2 linked regions of the Oceanispirochaeta sp. M1 genome follow. The protein of the gene in region 2 interacts with the protein of the main gene of each other region in a pairwise test. Links are inferred from orthologs where the notes say so. Each region holds a gene or a part of one and is shown on either strand. Other genes may lie near its edges.

The links. Proteins that work in one complex are often made in the same cells at the same time.
Region 1: the proteins of leuS (region 2) and DV872_RS04945 interact in binary tests that used the Escherichia coli proteins (3 or more experiments, as listed by UniProt). The link is inferred for Oceanispirochaeta sp. M1 from one-to-one orthologs.

Annotation. Positions count from the first base shown.
Region 1 is NZ_QQPQ01000005.1:172,228-175,273, reverse strand. Bases 70-2,939 are described here. They hold DV872_RS04945 (BRCT domain-containing protein), read left to right. Parts: upstream 70-512; coding sequence 513-2,366; downstream 2,367-2,939. Other genes in these bases: DV872_RS04940 (HU family DNA-binding protein), read right to left, coding at 2,371-2,939; DV872_RS04955 (CGGC domain-containing protein), read right to left, coding at 70-109. In the rest of the region: more of DV872_RS04955, read right to left, coding at 1-69; more of DV872_RS04940, read right to left, coding at 2,940-3,046. UniProt on the Escherichia coli protein: DNA ligase that catalyzes the formation of phosphodiester linkages between 5'-phosphoryl and 3'-hydroxyl groups in double-stranded DNA using NAD as a coenzyme and as the energy source for the reaction.
Region 2 is NZ_QQPQ01000008.1:174,441-177,682, forward strand. Bases 121-3,186 are described here. They hold leuS (leucine--tRNA ligase), read right to left. Parts: upstream 2,873-3,186; coding sequence 368-2,872; downstream 121-367. Other genes in these bases: ung (uracil-DNA glycosylase), read right to left, coding at 121-298. Outside these bases: more of ung, read right to left, coding at 1-120.

The DNA of each region.
Region 1 (3,046 bases), on a different replicon or contig from region 2:
CTCCCTTATACAAGGCAAATGCCCCTTCTCTGTTTTTCAGAGAACGCAGACACTTGCCTCCGGCGCAGTTATGGTAACGGTCACAGATGATTATGCTGATTTTTTTCACGGATTACCTCTCTCAGTTTTTAACCATATTATCATTAATAAATGGATCGGGGAGGTTCAGCATTACAAGGACTTTACAGGAACACAAATTTCACATTTTTCAGGTACGATTGTGACGTCAAAAGATTTATAACTAAAAAAGGACCAGCTAATGCTGATCCTTTATGACATCAAGGCGCCGAGCGGACTCGAACCGCTGAATGATGGATTTGCAATCCACTCCCTTAGCCGCTTGGGTACGGCGCCGAATGTGTGGAAAAATATAGCAGAACCCTTATTCTTTGTCCATACCCGTAAATAAAAGTTTTCTAATTATATTTCTTTGTAAATATGGGCCTTTTCTGTTCGCATAATACTGCTTTGCTATTATTATAGAAATTGAAATTAACCCTGAGGTAATCAACTTGAAAGAACAGGACCTGATCAAGCTTCTGACAGAAGCAAAAGAAGCTTATTACAATACAGATGCACCCTTGCTGTCGGATGCTGAATTTGATCATCTGGAGGATGAACTTCGTGTTCTGAATCCCCGGAGTTCCTACTTTTCTATTGTCGGAACTGAAACAGACCGCAGTGGTAAAATCACACATGCCGAGCCCATGCTTTCCATGGGGAAGGCCAAGTCTCCTCAGGAAGTATTTAAGTGGCTGGATAAGCTTGCCATGCCTCCCGCTACGAAATGGACCATGCAGCCTAAAATAGACGGGCTTTCCGCCAGTTGTTACTATAAAAAGGGCAAGCTTCAGTATGTGGCAAGCCGTGGAGACGGAACTGTGGGACAGGATGTGACGACCATCTCTGATTACATCCAGGATATTCCAGAAACGATCTCTGAAAAAGAGCATGATATTGAGATAAGAGGGGAGTTATACCTTCCCAAAAATACAGATTACGGTACGGGTGGACGTCCCCTCAGGAATAATTGTGTAGGTCTGGTTAACAGGAAGGAAAATAGAGACGACCTGAAGTATGTGCGTTTTGTATGCTACCAGACAGCCCGTTGGAATCCTTCAGAGAGTGAGGCCGGGATTATTGACTGGCTTGCAAAAGCAGGTTTTCATACGGTGGAGTATTTTTCAATTAAATCCAGATCCGATATTGAATCCTTTTACAATGAATATCTGGAATCCCTTAGAGATAAATGGCTGTACGAGACGGATGGACTGATTCTGACTGTTGATGATAATACAAATCATGAGGAGATTGACAGCCGTTGGGTGGTGGATCATCACCATCATTATGCCATTGCCATTAAACCTCCTGCTGCTGCTAAGAAAACCCATCTGACGGGCGTAGACTGGCAGGTTAGCCGTCAGGGTGCCCTGGTACCGGTTGCTCTGTTTGAGCCGATTCAGCTGGGCGGAGCAACTCTGGCAAGAGCCTCACTGCATAACAATGCATTTGTTGAATCCATGGCTTTACAGCTGGGAGATGAGCTTCTGATTGAGAGGGCCAATGATGTCATTCCTTATGTAAAGGAAAACCTTTCATCCCGTAAGAGGGATGGAGAACTCTTTTTTTCCACCATGACTCCTGATAAATGTCCTGCCTGTGGAAGTGCTGTGAATACTGAGGGAGTACATCTTAAATGCAGTAATCCGGTCTGTCCCGAGCGGCAGATTCAGACAATCCTGTACTGGGTAAAAGAGTCTGGTATGGAACAGGTTGCCGAGGCTACAATCCGTCAGCTTTATGACAGAAAGATAATTGCCAATGTGAGTGATCTATACAGAGTCCAGAAAGAGGAACTGGTTGGTCTCGAGGGTTTTGCAGAGAAGAAGATCAGTAACTTCTTCCAGCAGCTGGACAAGGTGCGTACTATGACGGCTCCGGAGTTGATCAGTAAGCTCGGAATACCTCTGGTGCAGCAGAAGGCTCTAAAGAAGCTTGGTATCAAAAGAATGGAAGAGTTCAAGGATTTTGAAGATGACAGTTTTGTGACCGGACAGAACATTATCGCCTGGAAGAAGAATGAGGATAATCTTCTCTTCCTTGAGAATCTTCTTGAAGTTGTTGAGATGAAAGAAGTCGAATCTGTTAATTCGAGAGGGCAGGTCTGTATGACCGGTAAGGGGCCTCTTGGACGGAAGGAGCTTCAGAAGATTATTGAAGAGCGGGGGTATGAGTTTTCATCCACGGTTACCAAGTCGACCATTATTCTTCTCTGTGAAGATCCTGAAGGGATAAGCTCGAAGCTGCAGAAAGCAAGAAAGAACGGTATTCAGCTGATTTCATATGAGGATTTTCTTAATCAGTAGAGTATCAGAGATCCAGGTCTTCGACTTTGCGGACATCTTCTATTCGAATTTCAGCTTTTTTTCTATCCAGGAAACTGGGATAGAGCCTTTCTCCGCCTAGAAGAACATAACCCGCACTGAGTTCCCTGTTGGGATTTCTGGGGTTTTCAGTCTGCTCAGATATGAGAGTTCTGTACCGTTGATAGGCAAAAAGGATACTGTCTTCAATTCGGATCTGATCGTTTTCTTGATCCGGCTGAGGTGGTATTACAATATTATCCCCTGGTCTTACCATGTCGGGGTCAGGGAAGGTGCTGCTGTTTCTTCTGTACAGATAGGGCCATAGGTAGATATTTCCCCAGCTTTTCTGTGCGAGAAGACTGAAGGAGTCTCCGGGTGCAATGTCGTAGCTGGTTTCGGGAAGAATTTGTACTTCTTCTACAGCTGCCGGTTCAGGTTCCGGGACCGATGCCGGGATAGGCTCGGCTTCCACTGCCTGTGATTCTTCGGCGGCAGCCTCTTCAGTTACAACAATTTCACTTGCAGATTCAGAGCTGTCATTCCGGAAAATCAGCCAGCCCAGTCCTAAGATAATTAACAGAGCAATCAGGCTGATGAGAGCCATTTTTACTGTGCGGTTGCGGCTATCTTTTTTAAATCCGAAGTCCGGCTCATGATGCACATACTCGTTCACCGGAGCC
Region 2 (3,242 bases):
TCTCTTTATAGATATTTACCAGGCTGGGAGGGGGGGCAACACCGGGCTGTACAGAGAAACAGAGACCATGGGCCTGTCCCGGGCCGTGGTAAGGGTCCTGACCCAGTATTACAACTTTCACCTTGTCGAAGGGAGTGCGGTCCAGTGCATAAAATACCTGACTCTCCGGAGGGAAGAGAGTCTTTCCTTTCTGTCTCTCATCCACAAGAAACTGCCGCAGTTCATCCATATAGGGCTGATCGAATTCATCATTTACTACATTGAGCCAGCTGCTTTCAAGTTTGATATCCCGGTTCATATTTCTCCCAAAAAAATCCCCTATAGACGTAAAGCAATAGGGGATCGTAACGCTCAAAATAGAGGCGTATTATTTAACCACAATATTAACCAGTTTATCAGGAACGGCGATTTCCTTGATGATGGTCTTGCCTTCGGTAAGGGCTTTTACTTTCTCCTGAGCATGGGCCGCAGCCTTCATATCATCAGGGCTTGTACCGGCAGGCAGGATCATCTTGCAGCGGAGCTTGCCGTTGATCTGCACGACGATCTCTTTCTCATCATCTTTTGTGAGCTCTTCGATCCACTGTGGCCATGAGGCGTAGGCAAGGGTGTCATCTTTACCGAGCTTCCTCCACATCTCTTCGGCCAGGTGGGGTGCGTAGGGAGCAATAAGAAGCACAAAGGGTTCCCAGTATTTTCGGTAGCATTTCTTCTGCTTAAAGGCTTCGTTGATAAAGATCATCATCTGGGCGATACCTGTATTGAACTCCAGATCTCTGGTGTCATCGGTCACCTTTCTGATTGTCTTGTGCAGAACCTTCAGCATATCCTTAGAGGGCTCATCATCTGTAATTTCACGCTCGGCGATATCCCAGACTCTGTTGAGAAACCTGTTAACACCCGCAAGACCATTTGTCTGCCAGGGTTTTGAAACCTGCAGGGGACCCATGAACATTTCATACATTCTCATGGAGTCCGCACCGAAATCGCGGATAATATCATCGGGGTTGATAACGTTTTTCAGACTCTTGGACATCTTGGCGATGACCCGGCTGAGTTCTTCCCCTGTGGAGATTTCATAGTACTTTTCACCCTTTTCTTCCACAAGGTCTGTGGCCACAAGGGACTTATCGCTTCTCTGGTAGGCGAATGATGTGATCATTCCCTGGTTTATCAGTCTCTGGAAGGGCTCTTTTGTCTGTACAATTCCAAGATCAAAGAGGACCTTATGCCAGAACCGGGAATAGAGCAGGTGGAGAACCGCGTGCTCCGCACCGCCTACATAAAGGTCTACGGGCATCCAGTAGTTTTCGGCTTCTTTGCCCACAAGGGCAGAGCTGTTTTTAGGGTCGATATAACGGAGGTAGTACCAGCAGCTTCCTGCCCACTGGGGCATGGTGTTTGTCTCTCTCTTACCGGGACCACCGCATACGGGGCACTCACAGTTAACCCAGTCGGTGATGTTTGCAAGAGGAGACTCTCCAGTTCCAGACGGGTGAAAGTCGTTGGTGGAAGGCAGTTCCAGAGGAAGCTGATCCTCGGGAACGGGAACGGTTCCGCACTTTTCACAGTGAACCAGGGGAATCGGCTCTCCCCAGTATCTCTGACGGCTGAAAATCCAGTCCCGGAGTTTGTAGTTGACAGCACCTGTTCCGATCTTCTTCTCTTCCAGCCAGGCAATAACCTTGCTGATGGCATCAATCTTGCCCATGCCGTCCAGGAATCCGGAGTTTACATGGGGACCGTCACCGGTAAAGGCAGCTTCCTGCACATCGCCGCCGGAGAGGACTTCGATGATAGGCAGTTCAAATTTCTTTGCAAATTCCCAGTCACGTTCATCGTGGGCGGGAACGGCCATGATGGCACCCGAACCGTAGGATATGAGAACATAGTCGGCAACCCACACGGGGATTTTTTCACCGCTTAAGGGGTTGATGGCATAGGAACCGGAAAACACTCCGGTCTTATCCTTGGACAGTTCTGTTCTCTCCAGATCGCTCTTGAGGTTGGCCTGCCTGACATACTCTTCAACAGCGGTTTTGTTCTCAGGAGTCGTCAGTTTTTCAACAAGGCTGTGCTCGGGAGATAGAACCATATAGGTGGCACCGAAAAGTGTATCGGGACGTGTTGTATAAACCTCGATCTCATCATCTGTTTCGGTCTTGAACACTACATTGGCACCCTCTGAGCGTCCAATCCAGTTTTTCTGCATGGCCTTAACGGAGTCAGGCCAGTCCAGGGTATCCAAATCTTCTAAAAGTTTGTCGGCATACTCTGTAATCTTAAAGACCCACTGACGCAGATTCTTTCTTTCTACCTGGTGACCACAGCGATCACATCTTCCATCCAGAACTTCTTCGTTGGCGAGGCCTGTCTTACAGTCGGGACACCAGTTGATAGGCTTTTCCGACTCATAAGCCAGACCCGCCTTGTACAGCTTGAGGAAAATCCACTGAGTCCAGTGGTAGTATTCTGAAGTATGTGTTGAAATCTGGCGGTCCCAGTCGTAGCTGAAACCCAGGGCCTTGATCTGTGTCAAAAAGTTATCAATATTGGTCTTGGTTGTGATCTTGGGGTGTGTTCCTGTCTTGATTGCATAGTTTTCCGCAGGGAGACCGAAGGAGTCGAATCCCATGGGGTGGAGTACATTGTATCCGTTCATCCGCAGGTAGCGGCAGTAAATATCGGTTGCTGTATAGCCTTCGGGGTGTCCTACATGGAGTCCCGCACCCGAGGGGTAGGGGAACATGTCCAGGACGTAGGCTCTCTTCTCTTTGGGGAAAGAGGGGTCTTCGGAGACCTTGAATGTTTTGTTCTCTTTCCAGTATTTCTGCCATCTGGCTTCTATGTCTTTAAAAGGGTATTTGCTCATAGGCAAAGATAATATCAGAGCGCCGGGATTTCGTCTAATGCTACCAAGGCAAATTTACAGCCTTGGTGAACTTTTGCTGAAGCTCAAGTGATCAATAATGGGCGGGGAACAGTGCTGTATATTAAAATTTTGATTCTTTTTCATAGGATACATTTCTATTACAGAAACTGCAGTTCTTAAATAATTGTTATTCAATATAGATCAATCGAAAATAAAACCCTGCAAATTGACTTCTGACAGTCTCTTGTTGCAGTTTATAAAAATAATCGCCCCTTGAGAAAAAGTTGCCCTAAGTATGATTCTCCAACTGAACAGTTAATTATAAATTCTGATTCATTGAAAATAATTGCCCTCTATTCAACCAGATATT